3 regions of the Paenibacillus sp. NPDC058898 genome follow, and region 2 is predicted to be linked to each of the others. Evidence: riboswitches for the same ligand, from Rfam matches in the RefSeq annotation. Region 2 holds a riboswitch; each other region holds the start of a gene.
The links. A riboswitch is a leader RNA that binds a small molecule or an ion and turns the genes downstream of it on or off. The one in region 2 is predicted to bind cyclic di-AMP.
Positions count from the first base shown of each region.

Region 1 (5,915 bases), on a different contig from region 2:
GCAGCAGGTGGAAGAGAAATTCATTGGTCGGCTTAATGGCGTGATGACGCCGATTTTTACCGGCATGCTGCTTATCGGCTCGGGGTTTACGGGATGGTATATGTCGGCGACCTCCATTGTGGTCGTGTATTTCACGGCAGGTGCGCTCTTCCTGCTGTCGTCCTTCATTAGCATGAAGCTTCCGATCTCGAACGTTCCGGTTCAGGAAAAGGAAACACCTGTTAGGGTAGAGACTGCCGCCGAGGCATAGGCTGCTGGTTTCGAACATGATGGTGGTATAAAGGCATAGGCTTGCCGGGTTAGAACATGATGGTTGGTAATTGCATCAACCAAGCGGTGTCGGATCCTCTCCGACACCGCTATTTTACATGTACCGCTCAGCTCGGATCGAGCGAATGAGTCAGGGCAAATCAAGAGCAGCCAGGACAGAGGCTGTCTTGTCCCCTCTGTCGCACACGATCGTGATATAATTCACGTTCTTGCTATGGAGGCTGCGGTACAATATGGGTAACTGTAACAGAAACATCAGACGCTGCATCCGAGAGATTTCAGGACGGAATGCGGGAGAAATGGGGGAGCGGCCATGGCCTATTACAAACCTGATCGCATTGCGGAGATCACCTTGGAGAACGGGGTGAAAAAAGCACATAACTCCGCCATGAACGTGATGATATTAGGATTTTTGGCGGGTGCTTTTATTGCGCTCGGCTTTTTGCTGGATATTCGCGTAATTGCCGGAGCATCGGAGGCTTGGGGAGGCATTGCCGGTTTTATAGGCGCGGCGATATTCCCTGTCGGACTGATTCTTGTATTGCTAGCGGGCGGAGAGCTTCTGACAGGCAACATGATGGCCGTGTCCCTGGCCAGATTCAAGAAGCGGATTTCCACGAAAGAAATGGTACGAAATTTAGCTCTTGTCACGGTAAGCAATATGGCAGGGGCGTTGTTCGTCGCTTATTTCTTTGGTCATGTGACGGGTCTGACAGGCAGCGGCGTTTATCTGGAGAAGCTGGTGGACATGGCAGGTCATAAGATCGACGACAGCTTCCTGCAGGCCTTCTTGTCGGGCATTGGGTGCAACTGGCTCGTGGCGCTCGCCGTGTGGCTGTCCTACGGATCGGATCAGATGAGTGGCAAAATTCTCGGGATCTGGTTTCCGACGATGGCGTTTGTAGCCATTGGCTTTCAGCACGTGGTGGCCAATATGTTCCTCATTCCGGCAGCGATATTTGAAGGATATTACAGCTGGGGCGAGTATCTGATGAACTTCATTCCGGTATGGCTTGGCAATTTCGTCGGAGGCGCGTTGTTTGTGGGAGCTGCCTACGGGACCGTATATTTGAAGAAGGATGATAAGGTTGAGGTCATGCTTCGCGGCGAACAAGACGCCGCACTGCCGTCTGCGCCAACTACCGGCACTGCTCAACAGGTTCATTCTGCGCAGAATGTTTCTTAATATCCCGAAGCCTGGTAAGCGTCTAGGCGGAGGGGAAAAAGCTGCGATTGACCGCTCCCTTAAGAATAGGGATCGGATGATCGCAGCTTTTTTAACGTTGTTGGCGGAGTGGATTCCTTGTATAAGTCGCAGCGGAACAAGCCCGCTATTTTTTTAAATGGTAAGGTACTGTGGTGATAATCACATCTCTCCGATAAAGTAAATGTGCGCGAATGAGCAAGCTGGACTGATTGTGCAGGAAGTTATGCCAGCCCTTCTTGGGGATGAACTGCGGTATGACAACGGTAACCTGGTAGTGGGATTCGCTGGCCTTCCGCTGCACGGTATCGATGAATTTGGTCAGCGGCTGAATGATGCTCCGATAAGGCGAGTGCAGCGTCACCAGCCGGATGTCCGGCTGCCACTTCTTCCATTTTTCCTGGAAGGCCGCCTCGTCCTCCCGCTCGAACGGCACGTACACCGCGATAATTTGTCCTGCTCCCAGTGATTTGGCATAATTCAGCGAGTTCTCCACCACATGCGTGATTCCCGCCACAGGCAGAATAATAACATTTCCCTCAATCGGCTTAACCGGCTCACAGGTCGTAATTCGCAGCTGGTCTGCTACGGCCTCATAATGTTTGTGGATTCGTGTGAAGATCCAAATGATCAGCGGCAGGAAAATCAAGACGGTCCACACTTGGGCGAATTTCGTGAAAAAGAAGATCATCGTCACGATAAAGCTAATGCATGCGCCGGTGGTATTAATGATCAGCTTGACGATCCATCCTTCAGGCTTTTCGCGAATCCACTTCACCATCATCCCTGTTTGGGAGAGGGTAAAAGGGATAAACACGCCGACGGCATACAGAGGAATCAGATGCTCGGTTTTGCCTTCGAAAGTCAGCAGCAACAGAATGGAGAAGAACCCAAGCATGATAATCCCGTTTGAATATCCCAGACGGTCCCCCCGGACGGTGAACATTCGGGGAATAAATTTATCCTTCGCCAGATTAACGGCAAGCAGCGGGAAGGCGGAATATCCCGTGTTGGCGGCCAGGATCAGAATGAGAGCCGTTGTTCCTTGGATAAAGTAATAAAAAACGTTTCGTCCAAAGGTATGCTCGGCAATCTGGGAAACGACAGTGACTTGCTCGCTGGGGCTAACCCCATAGTAATAGGCCAGGAATACGATGCCCGAAAATAACATTGCCAGCAAGGATCCCATCGCGACCAAGGTTTTGGCCGCATTATTCGGAGCGGGATCCTTGAAATTCGGGATGGCGTTAGAAATGGCTTCAACGCCGGTCAGGGCAGAGCTGCCCGAGGCAAATGCCCGCAGGAGCAGGAACAAGCTGAGACCGGCGACAGGCGTGCCGATCGGCGTATGAAGCTCTGGTGATGCATGGCCTGTAGCTATGTTGAATATTCCGACGCCAATCAGGATAAACAGCGCCAGTACAAACAAGTAAACCGGATAAGCCAATATGGTGGCCGACTCCGTAACCCCTCTTAAATTGAGTACGGTCAAACATAGAACGAACACGATGGAGATGGGCAGATTGTAGGCATGCAGTTCCGGAAAAGCCGACGTGATCGCGTCCGTCCCCGCCGATACGCTGACCGCAACCGTCAGGATGTAGTCGACCAGCAGGGAGCCGCCAGCGACCAATCCTGGATACATGCCTAAATTCTGTTTGGAAACCACGTAGGCTCCGCCGCCATGCGGATATGAGAAAATAATTTGTCTATATGATAGGATAAGTGCCAGCAATAAGATGAGGACCCCGACGGCAATCGGTATGGAATACCAATAGGCAGCCGCGCCAACGGTCATCAAGACGATCAGAATTTGTTCAGGTCCATAGGCCACGGACGACAAGGCGTCGGATGAAAGGATGGCCAGCGCTTTGGTTTTGTTCAGCTTTTGCTCGCCCAATTCCGCTGATTTAAGGGGTCTTCCGATGAGGAATCGTTTGATAGAAGAGAACATGTTTTTCACCGCCGATTAAGAATAGGTACATGATGGGAGCTGCTTGAAGTGAGTTCAATCGGTGTGCCTCATGTGCTGGACATATGGGCTATCTCCATTCCAATATTGATTTTTGGCAAACAAAAAACACAGGTTAGAACCCTGTGTTTGATCACAAGTTCACAACCCTCTCCATCAACGCTGACGAGGTTAGCTGTCGGATTCGGGCGGTGAGAGTCGCCCTACCTGATAATAGTCGCGGCGTAAGTACGCGCTGCATCAGGATTCACCCCATAGTATGGTTGACAGATCCTATAGGTATCCATCCATACGTGTGGTTCCCCCGCTTTCCCAATTGGAAATTAAGCGAATGTCATGTGAATATGAAGAATGATTTCGAAGCTGAATAGTATATTACGCCTGCTCAAATCTTTTGTAAAACACCCTCCAACGAAGAATAAAGCAGAATTATATATAAAAAATGACAGATAAGCGCTTACATAAATATGTAGCTTTGAGAGGCTTTGTTTTTTGCATGTTTGCTACAGAAAGCATGACTTTCTATGATGCGTAAGTGGCAAGTAGCCCAGATATGATGCGATAGACGCTGGATACAAACAAATTCGCCATGCCGGTCTCGGGGGAGGAGACATGGGCATGGCGAATTTTTTGGGAGTGGTCCATGATTTGGCAAGGAAGAGAAAGGGTCTGGGTTCCTCTTCGTTGCTCTTGATAGGAATATACCCGGAAGGAAGTAGAGTGAAACACCCGCTCAGAAAAAAATGTAAGACTTTACTGGAGCCCTGATTTTCTTTTAAGATAAGGGGATATGATTCAGCGTGTACAAGGGGGAATGGACGAAATGACTCAAGCGATGATTCATCAGGAGAATGGTGTGTTTCCGGCGGTATGTCCGTTGGATTGTCCCGATACTTGCGGTCTGCTGCTGCATAAAGAGAATGGAAAAATCGTGAAGGTTACCGGCAATCCGGATCATCCGATGACGCAGGGAGCCATCTGTAATAAAGTCCGCAATATGGCACATCGGGTGTATCATCCCGAGCGCGTGCTTTATCCGCTGCGGAGGGTAGGGCCCAAGGGTGAGGGGGCTTTCGAGCGGATCAGCTGGGATGAAGCGATTCAGGAGATTACCGGGCGCTACAAGAAGCTGATCAAGGAATATGGCTCCGAGAGCATTCTACCATACAGCTTTTACGGCAATATGGGGATATTGAGCGTGGACGGTATGGATCGGAGATTCTTCAACAGGCTGGGCGCCAGCCGCCTGAAGCAGTCGATCTGTAATTCCGCAGGCACTGCGGGCTGGAAATCCGTAATGGGGTTTAATGGAGGCACCGTCCCGGAGGAAACCGTTCATGCCGATGTCATCATTGTCTGGGGCGGTAATATCGTCAGCACCAATATGCACCAAGTAGTGCTGGCAGAGAAAGCACGCAAGGCCGGTGCCAAGGTCATTGTGATTGATGTTCATAAGAACCAGACCGGGCAATGGTCGGATTGGTTCATTCCGCTGTTTCCGGGCACGGATGCGGCACTGGCGGTCGGCCTCATGCACATCATGTTCCGAGATGGCATGGTGAATGAGGAATTCCTCCGGCAGTATACGCTCGGGCATGAAGCCTTGCGTGAGCATGTCAAAGACTATACGCCGGAGCATGTATCCTCCATTACCGGCATTCCGGTAGAGGATATCGAGAAGCTGGCCGAGCTGTATGGCCGGGCCGGTACTTCTTATATTCATATTGGTAACGGTCTTCAGCATCACGACAATGGCGGCTTGACGGTGCGCAGCATTGCGGCGCTTCCGGCCTTGACCGGACAATGGCTGAAGCGGGGCGGAGGGGCTGCCAAGTCGAATGGTGGCTACAACAGCATGGACAGCGATGCACTGGAGCGTCCGGATCTCCGGCCGAATCCGGATGCCAGGACCATTAACATGAACCGGATCGGCGAGGTGCTTGCCATGACCGAACAGCCGATTAAGTCGGTCTTTGTCTATTGCAGCAACCCGCTGGTTGTCGCTCCTGACAGCGGGCGGGTGCGCGAAGGGTTTGCAAGGGAGGATCTGTTTACCGTCGTACACGATTTGTTCATGACGGATACAGCCAAGTATGCGGACATCGTGCTTCCGGCAACCTCCTCATTTGAGAATACGGACCTGTTCGCATCCTACTGGCATCAGTATATCCAGCTGCAGGAGCCGGTCATTCCGGCGCTCGGGGAGAGCAAGAGCAACGTGGAGCTGTTCTCCTTGCTGGGCCGGGCCATGGGGTTCACCGACCCGGCCTTCCATGAGACCGAAGAGGAGATGATGGCAAGAGCGCTCGACTTCCCGGACAACCCTTATCTGAACGGCGTCACGCTGGACAAGCTAAAGGAACACCGCTATGTGAAGCTTGACATGACGCCGCTTGAAACATATCTGGATCGTTTGCCGACGCCTTCGGGCCGGATCGAGCTTTACTCCGCGAAGTTGGAGGAAGCAGG
Region 1 covers NZ_JBMOSM010000005.1:214,041-219,955, reverse strand. Annotated here, with positions in the region: gene ACOZB4_RS15855 (MFS transporter) at 1-250, shown strand, start outside; gene ACOZB4_RS15850 (formate/nitrite transporter family protein) at 584-1,456, shown strand; gene ACOZB4_RS15845 (APC family permease) at 1,602-3,428, opposite strand; cyclic di-AMP (ydaO/yuaA leader) riboswitch at 3,591-3,786, opposite strand; gene ACOZB4_RS15840 (molybdopterin-containing oxidoreductase family protein) at 4,270-5,915, shown strand, end outside.
Region 1: it holds a riboswitch for cyclic di-AMP, as region 2 does, so the genes downstream of both, ACOZB4_RS15845 (APC family permease) here and ACOZB4_RS09595 (C40 family peptidase) in region 2, are expected to answer to the same signal.

Region 2 (5,915 bases):
CTTGGGGGTACGAAGATCGCGGCAGCGCTCTTTGATTCCGAAGGACAGCTGCTGAACCGGGAGCAAATGGAGACAGCGGGTGCGCGTACGGCTGAAGAAGTGGTCGCGAGAATTACGAACATGATCCGCAGCGTGTCGGACGGCCACCCTCTTCGAGGCGTAGGGATGGCTTCACCCGGAACAGTTAACAGTAGGGAGGGGATTGTCATTCATGGTACGAATCTGCCGGAATGGACGAATGTCCCCCTCAAAGCCTGGATGGAACGTGATCTGCATACGGAAGTACAGGTGCTGAATGATGCCAATGCAGCCGCATGGGGAGAGTATGTAAGAGGTGCCGGAAGAGGGTCGACGAACATGGTGTACGTGACGCTAAGCACCGGCATCGGCTCAGGGATCGTGCTGGATGGGAAGCTGTTCCTGGGCAGCAGTTCATTTGCTGGGGAACTGGGACATCATATCATTGATCCGAACGGTCCGCAGTGCAATTGCGGGAGCCACGGCTGCTGGGAGGTATTTGCTTCAGGAACGGCCATCGGCCAGGCAGCATCCCAGCGGATGCTCACCCAGCCCAGCGTAATTTCTGAACTGGCCGCAGCCGAGGCGGGAGTGAATGCCAAGCATGTGTTTGAGGCAAAACGTCTTCATGACCCCGTCGCAGTAGAGGTCATCGATCGAGCCATCTATTATATGGCGCTTGGACTGGTTAACGTCATTCACAGCTTCAACCCCGATCGCATCGTGATTGGAGGGGGAGTAAGCAGAGCGGGCGATCTTTTATTTCCGCAGCTGCGGGAAATGACAGATAAGCTGGTCATGCCATCCTATTTAGGCACGTACGAGATCGTTCCTGCAGGACTTCGGGACGATGTTGGTCTGGTTGGAGCTGCGGCCTTGTTCCAGTAGCATAGGTGTAAAGAGAACGTTACGGATAGGATAAAGGAGTAATAGCGGTTAGATAAAAAGCGTTCGGATCGGCAACGTAGTTTCATGTTAACCGAGCTTAAGCGAATTAGACAAAAGCCGCCCTTCAGGGGGCGGCTTTCCAATTATTCATAGAGAGCGGGAAACGGAGCGATCATTTTTTTCGTTATAAGTCCGTAACATGTGACAAGTGATAGGCGTGAACTGTAAGCCGTCATCCGTTTTCACTGGGGGCGATTTTTGGTTTCCTGGTTAGGTTTGTTTGTATCCGACAAACAATAAGCGGTTGCTCACACTTTCCCGCGATGCCGGCGGAAACCGCCGGCTCCAAACCCGCACGTGGGGATGACCTGCAGGCTTGGAGCCGGCGGCTGCCGCTATTCCATGTACTTGGATGCGTCAAACGTAATCATGGACGTATGATTGGCATGTTCAATCAGTGAAGAGAGCTTGGTTACTTCGCGTTCCTTCTTCCGCGCTTGCGCCTGATAAGCTTCCGGATCATATAAAGCGACGTTGAACAGCGTTACGGCACCATCTCCGCTGCCACGGCTGCTCTGCCGCTCCAGCTTCTTGCGGGAGCCGAGATGAGCAAGTTGTCCGATATCGCTGCGGATCTGTTTGGCCAGCTCGATCGCTTCCATGATGGTCATGTCGGAGCCGTTCCAGCTAATGGTTTGTGTTGTATTGGAGATTGCCATCAGCAAATCCAGCTTTCTGTAATCCGCGGCGGCGGCTTCGATTTCTTCCGTAATGGCATCCACACTGCGTACAGGATATTCCGCCGTTTCCCCTTTTTCAATGATTGTGCTGCTGTTGTTCAAGCGTTCCGACATCAATTGATTCAAGAGTCGGTTGATTGCTGCCCGGACTGCCAAAGCTTCAGCCATCGTGATTTGACTCATAATGGATCGATCACCTCTTTAATTTCATTTCTGATTATGTAAACGCATAGATCTGTAAAAAGTTGCTAGATTATTAAAAAAAGCAATTTGAGAAGGAAAGTAGAGTTACATAATTGTCATGACTGTGTGAGATGGTTAAAAAATAGTCGGCCGAAATTAACCATCTTTACGACAGCTCCAAACATAAAACGATAGATTTTTAGGATATGATTGACAGCATCCTTGCTTGTATACTATATTAAGAGAAGGTTACAAAACGTTAATGAATTTTGCCGAATTTCGTTTGGAAAACGGGGGAACCGTCTTGGGTGAATTACTCTTGTATAGAGAGTATAGGGAACCTTCAACCGAACCCTTAGCTAACTCCGTAGGCATCGAAGGAGAGAACATATTTTGAAGAAGTTTGTCATCACTTTGCTAGGGTCTGCAATTATTTTTTCTTCTGGTGCCGTATCAGCATTTGCTGATCAACAACCGAATTTTCAGTATCAAGTGAAGCAATTGGTAGGAACTCCATACAAATGGGGCGGAACGACCACTAGCGGGTTTGATTGCTCCGGATTTATTCTGTACATGTTTAGAAATTTCGATATGGATCTTCCACGCACTTCCCAAAGCCAGGCTCAAGCTGGTGAACATGTGGATCGCGAAGATCTGCGGGTTGGAGATTTGGTATTCTTCAATACAAGTGGCAGCGGAATTTCTCATGCAGGCGTTTACATTGGTGACGGACAATTTGCGCATGCTTCCAGCAGCAAGGGAGTCAGAATCAGCAAGCTTAGCGATTCATATTACGAGCCACGTTATGTCACGGCACGTCGTGTGTTGAGTCAAGAAAATTATGCGAGACTGGTAGGAAGCGCAAGCTAATTGGATTACATTGCAGTTTAGGGTTCAATACATAACCAGAAAGCCTGACAAAGGGTTGTCCTTGTCAGGCTTTCTTTTTTTTTAGATATCAGAAAGTATAAACTTCGAAGCTTGTGACTTCCTGATATCGCAAGAAAAACGTCTACAAACTGCGGTCTGTCATCTGTGAAAGTACGTCGATTGAAGTTTTTCTTACTATAAGTCTGTCAATCCCACAGGGGTTGTTCGGTTACTCCTTAACAACAGAGGCATTCACAGCTGCTTCCACCCCGTTATTATAGAGACGGAACAAGCCAAGACGCCAGAAAGCAGCGCCTTTCAGATCATAACGCTTGGCCAAACCGAGCTTATCGTCCACGGAAGTGGCTGTTTCGCTGCTTAAGCTGATGCCGAGCAAAAGCTTCTGCTTCGGGACACCTGCTTGGAGTGCCAACTGGATCGCTTGGTCCACCAGACTGTTTGGTTCGGGAACCTGAGATTTGGTTCCGACCGGATTGTACTGATAAGCCATAACGATGAGATCATCGGCGATGGAAGCAAGCGTTTTGTAATCATAGCCTTTATAGGCGCTGTTCAATGGCGGCACCGCTAAGGACAGAGCAATGTCATGCGGCAATGCTGCCTTTAATTGCTTGACATAATCATTGAGCAGCTTCTGCTGGTTTACGACATCCAGTTTAAAACCGAGCCCTTCAAAATCAAGTACAACGCCGCCGAAGCCGTTCTCCGTTACCGCGGCTGTGATGCCTTCAATGGACTTTTGGCGCAGGCTGCTATCGCTCAGTACTTTGGTTAATTCGCCGTTTCCATCCAAGGCGTAGACCATGAGGTATGGTTTAATCTTCTGGTCCGCAGCATCTGTTACCATCGATTGCGGCGTAACGTCACCGGCCGCAGCGGGCAGGCGGTACTCGTCGCCTTGAAGCGTGAACTGACCCTCACGATCGATGCGGCTCCATCCAAAGGCGACTGAATTCATAGATGCAACAAGATCCCGTTCTTGGAAAGATTGCAATGCATAGAAGGCTCTCAAATGCATCTCGCGCTGCGGCGATACAAGGGAGACCGTGCGAGTTGCCTGATTCCAGCCCACATCGACACCGAATTGGCTGCTGAACGAGCTAAGCGGGATCAGTACACGGCCTTCCCGTTGAACCGGCGGGGCCGCAAGCTTCACTTGTTTTCCATTGACCGTTGCTGTCGTGCTTCCCACCTGAAGTAACACTTCAGTCGATTGGCCTTTCACACTGCCGATGGCCTTTACGGTTTGCGTCTTGCTATTCCAGGTGATTTGAATGCCCAGCGCTTCACCGACCGTCCGGAATGGAACGTAGGTGACCCCTTTGTCTACCCGCGGAGCTGCATCGAAGGTTAGCGTAACATCATCCAGCTTTACCGATATGGCAGGCTCAGCATGTACCTGACCAACATGGGGTGCGGTGCCGAGCAAGGATAAGGCAAGAACGGCAGCGACAGCTGTTTTTCCTATTTGTTTATGCAGCATGCTTTGGTATTTCCTCCGATCCATTAAATAATAGAATGATTTCATAGAATATGGAATTAGGTCTAGCATACGCTAGTATAGCAAAATTTTCATAGAGTTCCAATTCCATGATGTCAATGTCATAGAATAGATAAGAGTAAGCATGTTGATTTTTTAAACTTTCCGGTATAATAAATGAAGGATTTTATACATAACCTGATGATTACATGCATAGGGGGATAACGCGCGTGTTTAAATTCTGGAAAAACAAAAAGGGTAGGAATAGCGAAGCCAACAACTCGCCCATCCCGGAAGAGATGATCGAAGCCGTACCGGATCGGATCATTGAACTAACAGGTCGCGAGGTTCGCCGCAGTGTGGCGCCTGTTCTTGGTATGACGGTGCTTGATCTGGCCGAACGGAATGACGTGGACTGGAACTCTTTTTGCAAAAGAGGAACTTGTGCGCGCTGCCGCTGCATGGTGGCGGAGGGAATCGAGTATTTGTCCGAGCCCAATCTGGCCGAAGAACAACGCCTGGATCCTGAGGAGATCGAAGAAGGATATCGTCTGGGATGCCAGAGCAAGATCGAAGCGGTCGGTCCCATCAAAATCAAGCATGCCCCATACTTTTGACGACATAGAAGGCGGATGCCGTTCATATTTAAAAAATCAGGCAGCCGTACAATGGATATAATCCCCTTCAAGTAGACAGTGCGTAGAAAGAGCACATCCGTTTACTTGGAGGGGATTTTTCATGGGGAATTTCATGGGGAACAAAAGTAAGCCACCCTTGATAATCAAACTTCGTTTCCCGGGATATTGTTGAAAATATCCATCAGATATGAGACCAGCGCCTTTTGCCACATTTTACTAGAATGACTATACTACTAATATCTTGTAAAAAACAGACTATAGATAATTTGCGGAGAAACTCAAAAAAACCTCCGCTGCGATCGATCGGTGACCATGGTTTTATGAGTTCTTATCATTACTCGTGGCCGGACCGACATCAAGGGAGACGTCCTGCTCGCACGAAGCCGCTTTCAAAGGAGGCGACCGTTATGAATTCGATCTGGTCCATCCGAACCGGAATTCGGGATTTCCTGGAGTCTATCTATCGAACTGGCCGATCCTGGATTGAGAAATATCCATTTATTAAAACGGCGTATACGATATTTTCCTGGTTGTCGCTAATCCTGTTTGTTTTAAGCTTGTTTTTCGTTAAAGAATCGCGTACCATGATGGTTCAATATTTATGGTCGTTTTATGTACTCCTGCAATTTTGGTTTCTATGCCGAAGCAAAACGATACCGTGGAAGCAGATTGTGCTGTTTGTTCTGGCGGGCGTTTTTCTTGTCGTACCTTTTACGACGCTTACGGTCAATGCTCTCCACGTGCTTTTCGGCGGAAGCACATCTGACACCTGGTCCATTGCCGTGATCACGCCAATTTTCGAAGAATTGTGGAAGCTCCTTCCGCTAGGCATATTTCTGTTGTTCTCGCGTCGAGCTTCCGCTTTGAGTTTAAGCGATTACACGCTCATCGGCGCGGCGACTGGCGTTGGCTTCCAACTGATGGAAGAGCTCTCCCGAAGATGGCTAAGTTCCGGCCCGCTTGAGGAAAAGTTCGGCTACAGCTTTACATGGCTGGGCGGCGAAACGATTCATTGGGATTTGTTCTCGTTGTTTCCTGGGCGTTTCGAAGAAAGTGTGTTTCCGACGCTGATGACCG
Region 2 covers NZ_JBMOSM010000003.1:267,238-273,152, reverse strand. Annotated here, with positions in the region: gene ACOZB4_RS09605 (ROK family protein) at 1-906, shown strand, start outside; gene ACOZB4_RS09600 (hypothetical protein) at 1,302-1,829, opposite strand; cyclic di-AMP (ydaO/yuaA leader) riboswitch at 2,090-2,219, shown strand; gene ACOZB4_RS09595 (C40 family peptidase) at 2,223-2,699, shown strand; gene ACOZB4_RS09590 (stalk domain-containing protein) at 2,929-4,203, opposite strand; gene ACOZB4_RS09585 (2Fe-2S iron-sulfur cluster-binding protein) at 4,431-4,817, shown strand; gene ACOZB4_RS09580 (PrsW family intramembrane metalloprotease) at 5,246-5,915, shown strand, end outside.

Region 3 (5,915 bases), on a different contig from region 2:
AAACGGACCTACACCCTTCCATTCTAACCATATGCAATGACAAAAAGACCGGCGGGATTCGTTCACGAATTTGGGCCGGTCTTTCCACTTTAGCATCTAGAATAATCACTTTTATTTATGGTATCATGCCTCGGTTCGAAGGGCTTCCTTGAATTCCTCTGGTGATGCATTCCACCATTCCTCGTTACGTGAAATCAGCAGCTCACGCAGTGCTTTCTTCTCGACGTCGCCAAGGCCATCCAGAATGATCTTGCGCTTCATCGCCGCATCCATTTTATTCACATGATCGGCGAGGATCTTCCAACCACGACGGGCCTCCTGGTCGATCCACATTTCACAGGCGGTCATGCCTGCATAATGCTGTCCTTCGGCGGTACGGTCTACAGCCACCCACACGATCCATACCTGGCGTCCATTCGGCACTTCATCCCGGTTCATGCTGAAACGGATACCCTTCTCCACCTTACTCTTCGCATGCATGGCTCCAATATCCACTCGGGCCTCGCCATTGTCGATAATGACAGGCGACAGACTGTTCAGATCGATGGAGCCTGATCCAAACCCTTTATGCTTACTCTTACTATTAATAATATTCAAAGCAATCGGTTTCTTCGCACCCTGCTTCTGTTCTTCATTCTCCACTGCTGCCGACCTCCTATATCAGAGCCGATTCTTACGTATCAGCTGCTAAATTGATAACCTTTGTCCCAATAATTTTATTTTAACTAATAATCCCCCAAAAGCAAACATATACATGCACTAGATGCTTGTCAACGGGAGGTTGTTCGATATGGTCCCACCACGTGCTAAAGTCTTTCTATCATCCCTGCTTGCCATAGGTTTGCTTGCAGGATCGATGCCGATATTTCTGAATCCAGGGTCCTCAGCGTCTGCTCTTGCCCCAAATGCGGGCAAGCCCTCCGTCTCTGTTGTGGAGAAGGCCCCTCTCTCACCGCCTAAGGTGCAGCCTAATATTCCTGCTCCGGCCTTAAGCGACCGACTAGTGGAATATCATATGGATGTTCGGTACGAGCCTGAGGAGAACAAGTTTAAGGGCAAACAGACGCTCACTTGGACTCATCCAGGCAAAAAAAGCGTAAACGAGCTGTACTTTCATCTGTACCCCAATGCATTTGCTTCCAATGATACGACTTTTATGAAGGAATCGGGTGGCCGGCTTCGTTCCGATCCCATGCCAGACGACGGATTCGGCTCCATGACGATTACCAGCGTGAAAACAACCGAAGGTCTGGCCCTGACCCATCGCCTTCAATTTGTCCAACCTGACGACGGTAACATCAAGGATCACAGCCTTGTCAAGCTCCGATTGCCTAAACCCATCAAGAGCGGCGAGAGTGTCACCATTCACTTGGAGTTTGAGGTCGAGCTCCCCAAAATATTTGCTCGCATGGGTACCACCGAGAATTTTATTATGGCGGGGCAATGGTTTCCTAAAATTTCGGTCTATGAACCGGCTGGTCTTCGCGGAAGAACAGAGGAAGGCTGGAATCTTCATCAATACCATGGCAACTCCGAATTCTATTCTAACTTCGGCATTTATAGCGTTCGCATCAGAGTACCCGAAAATTACATTGTTGCTGCGACTGGATTCCCTACCAAGCCTGCCCAAAAAATTAACGGGGAAAAAATTTATCAGTTCTATGCGGATGATGTGCATGATTTTGCCTGGTCGGCATCGCCGAACTTTGTCACGGCAGAAGAAGCATTCTCCGCACCAGGCGTACCGGGCGTCCGCATCAAGCTGTATCTCGATCCAGCCCATAAAGACTTAAAGGAGCGTTACTTTGATGCTGCCAAGTCGGCACTCGCTTCGTTTGGAAAATGGTACGGAACCTATCCGTATTCCACGTTGTCCATCGTCGTTCCGCCGGAATCGGGCAACGGTGCAGGCGGCATGGAATACCCGACGCTGGTCACGGCCTTCGGGGCCAAAAACGATTCGCCGGGATATGAGCTGGAGCGGACCGTCATTCATGAAATTGCCCATCAATATTTTTACGGAATGATCGCAAGTAACGAATTTGAGGAAGCGTGGCTGGACGAGGCCTTTGCAACCTATGCAGAAGAACGAGTGATGGAAAAAGAATACGGGATTACCTCCAATACGGCGGCTCAGGGAGCATCCATCACTTCCCCTGCACCGCTGAAGATGGAATCCTGGAAATACAGCTCGCACGAAAACTACGCACTGAATGTTTACACGAGGGGCAAGCTGGTGCTGCAAGGCATCGAACGACAGGTCGGTCCGCGGATGATGGAGAAGATTCTTCATACGTACGCCCAGAAATACCGCTTTAAGCACCCGACCACGTCCGACTTCCAGAAAGTTGTAGAGCAAGTAAGCAAAACGTCCTGGCAGCCGTATTTTGACCAATATGTATATGGAAGCCAGATGGCGGACGTTGCCATCGACGTGATCAAAACCAAAAATAAAGGCACGGCGGAACATCCTCGGTATGAATCTACGGTCAAGATAACGAGCAAGGCCGGGGATATAACCGATGTGCCAATCGTGTTCGCCTTTGAGGACGGCAAAACGGTGGAGCGAACCTGGAGCGGCAAGGACCGAAAAGTTACTTACACCCTGGAGTACAGCACTCCGCTCGCCTGGGCCATGGTTGATCCGAAATATTCCATCGTCCTAGAGAATAAACACATCAATAACTATATGAAGGCAGGAATGGATCCGAAGGTGGTTACACGCTGGAATCTCAGTATTACCAAGCTTGTGGAGACGCTGTTCGGCAGCCTGTCATGGTGAGGGGGGAGCACATGAAAAGTTACGCAGGCCAAGGGTGGATCAGTGTTAAAGACCAGCTATACGTCTCGATTCTGCTCTTCTTATACCGTTTGCTGTGGGGATACTGCCTGTACCGACTCGTAAAATCGGCAGTCGTTCCCCTTCTTATGCGATATCCGGATTCTGCCCCTAACGAGCTCAGCCGTCTTTTATTCTTCTACGAGGGCGAGATGAGCCTATCCCTGAGCAGCACGGTCCATACCTACGCATGGCTTCTGGCCGGTTTGCTCTTGATCAGGATGATCTTCACCCCGCTCATTCGGGCCGGCATCTTCTACAACCTTCACCAGGAAGCTAAGGGCGAGCGCGGTTTATTCTTCTTCATTGGCATGCGGAAACTGTGGAAACCCGTAACGCTATTCTATCTGATAGAGCTCATTCTCACCTTTGCGCCCGGTTACTGGATTCTGCCCAAAATCCTTCCGATTCTGCTGAATGGGATTCAAGAGCCTGTTCTGCTGCTTCATGCACTGCCCTATGCAGCTGGGTGGTTCTTGTACGCCTATCTGATCCGCCTGTTATTGCTCTATATGCAATTCGGGCGCACTGGGGGGTTCGGTATGATCAGCTCTATTCTGGCACTCTTCCGTCGCTTGGGCACGGCAGTGCTGTTGTCCATCACCATCGGCGGATCAGCCTGTGTCATTCTGTTGCTCCTGAGCTCGGCTTCGCTCTTCTGGGCCGGGTTGATCGGCTTAATTATACAGCAGGCCTCTTATTTCCTGAATGGACTATTCCAAATTTGGGTAATTTCCACCCAATATCATTTGTGGGGAGATTCCTCCTCACAGCATTCCTAATCGTTACAATTCGTTACCCTGAAATGGTGAATCATGCTCGCGAATAAGCTGTAATCCGAAGTGACACGTTTTTATCTCGAGCTTGGTTTTACAAAGAATAAGCATTCATTTATCCTCTATATTACAAATTTCTGAGCGCCAAATTACAAAAAAACCTGTTTCCCCAAGATGGGGACAGGTTTTTTTGTTTAAAAATGATCTTTCCTCGTTTGCCAAATTGTTAATACTCTGCTAAAATAACGAATATGTTAGTAACAACTTTGTCATCTTTACTGTAACTTTTTTGTTGGAACGATGTAAATTCGTTAACAATGTTGGAACGTCAGACGTCAATGAATGGGTTCATCAACATTTTAAGGAGCCGAATTCCCATAACGATATGGGAAGCGGGGGATCCGTTTTGGGTGAATTGATCTCGCAAGAGAGGGATCATAGGGGACCTTTCAACCGAACCCTTAAGCTAACCTCGCAGGCAATGGAAGGAGCTTTTTGTTTTGAAAAAGAAGTTAACGGCTGTTTCTCTCGGCCTCGCACTCGCACTCACATTAGGGACCGGAAGCGCTTTCGCCGATTCCAAATTAAATACAGCAATCAAACCAGCCATTGGTGTCTCTTATAAAACGGGTGGAACCACAACGAATGGTTTTGACTGCTCCGGATTCACGAGCTATGTTTACAAGAAGCTTGGCCTTAGCCTGCCGCGAACGTCTGCAGCTCAATACAAAGTAGGAACGGCAGTATCCAAGAGCAACCTGAAAGCTGGCGATCTCGTGTTCTTCAACACATCCGGTAGAGGTATCTCTCATGTGGGTATTTATGTTGGGAGCGGCAAATTTGCTCATTCCTCATCTTCGCGTGGTGTCATGATCAGTCCGCTAAGCCAGAGCTATTACGCCAACCGATATGTAGGCGCTAAGAGAATTATGAGTCAGAATACGTACAAATCTGTAGCTGTGAACTACAATTAATGTTGGAACTTTATTGATTTACTCTTATTAAGAAGCCCTGGGTTTATGAGATTGTGCCGATCTCATCCAGCGGCTTTTTTCTTTTGTTGATTGTGTGTATACCTTTATAACGTTTAAGACAACGAAAAAGTTTCCACTTTTCAAAAAAAAATGAATGAAGATATTGAAATGACTTCGTTTGGTTATTCCATCCCCAATACCCTCTTATTCTTTATATACCCTTCTCTCTCTTCATTAAACACCGTTTTGGAAAAATATTGATTTTATCTGACGCTTCGACAGCTAATGCGATTGAAAAATAGCAAAATCCATCAAGAAATAATTGCCAATCCCGCTTGCTGTCTGATAGAATGGACGCAGTAACAACTTTGTCATTAATGTAAGTGCTTTAATACATAGATTGCTATGCCTCGCGGCAGCGAAAAGGAGCTTTCCATGCTGAAGAAAACATTATCAACAGCAGCCCTTAGTATCACACTGCTACTCACTTTGGGCGTTGGCAGCGTGTTTGCTGATAGTGCGCTGGATCAGGAAATCGATAAGGTGCTAGGTACACGATACAGCTACGGCGGTACGACCACGAGCGGATTTGACTGTTCCGGCTTCACCATGTATGTATATGCCAAACTCGGTTTGAAGCTCCCGCATCAATCCGGCTCTCAATTCGACATGGGGACAAGCGTGTCCCGTAAGGATCTACGCGCTGGCGATTTGGTGTTCTTCAACACATCGGGCCAGGGCATCTCCCACGTCGGCATTTATGTCGGCGATGACAAATTTGCCCATGCCTCGACCAACCGCGGCGTGGTTATCAACCGCCTTGCAGAGGAGTACTATGATCAGCGATACGTGGGTGCAAAGCGTATCATGAGCGATGATACGTATGAAGAGTCGGCTGGTGAATCATCCTAAGCTTTAGAGGCTAATCATCCCTATACACACTGCTTGCCCGTTAAAGGAGCCCTTACCTCTCTTTGACGGGCTTTTTGATGCGACTTGGATGTTCGGAAAAGGGTTATCATTCATATATACGATAGGAGGACTTCACCAATGGATGCAACACCGATTTCATTTCACACCGTAGTCATGCGTGAAGAGCACGCAAAGGAAATATGCGCCTGGACCTATCCTCCTCCCTATAATATCTATGGCTTTCTTCCCTGGGAGCAGATGAAAGGGCTTGAGGTCGAGTTTGGCGATCCCGACATTCGCCAGAGGCAGTACATCTCAATTCTGGATGAACGGGAGGCCCTGTGGGGATTTGCCCAGCTGTTTCCGATGCACAAGGTGACACGAATCGGACTTGGCATGCGGCCTGATTGGTGC
Region 3 covers NZ_JBMOSM010000025.1:33,883-39,797, forward strand. Annotated here, with positions in the region: gene ACOZB4_RS32690 (copper amine oxidase N-terminal domain-containing protein) at 1-27, shown strand, start outside; gene ACOZB4_RS32695 (YwhD family protein) at 124-642, opposite strand; gene ACOZB4_RS32700 (M1 family metallopeptidase) at 791-2,782, shown strand; gene ACOZB4_RS32705 (hypothetical protein) at 2,794-3,621, shown strand; cyclic di-AMP (ydaO/yuaA leader) riboswitch at 3,971-4,111, shown strand; gene ACOZB4_RS32710 (C40 family peptidase) at 4,116-4,589, shown strand; gene ACOZB4_RS32715 (C40 family peptidase) at 5,028-5,501, shown strand; gene ACOZB4_RS32720 (GNAT family N-acetyltransferase) at 5,640-5,915, shown strand, end outside.
Region 3: it holds a riboswitch for cyclic di-AMP, as region 2 does, so the genes downstream of both, ACOZB4_RS32710 (C40 family peptidase) here and ACOZB4_RS09595 (C40 family peptidase) in region 2, are expected to answer to the same signal.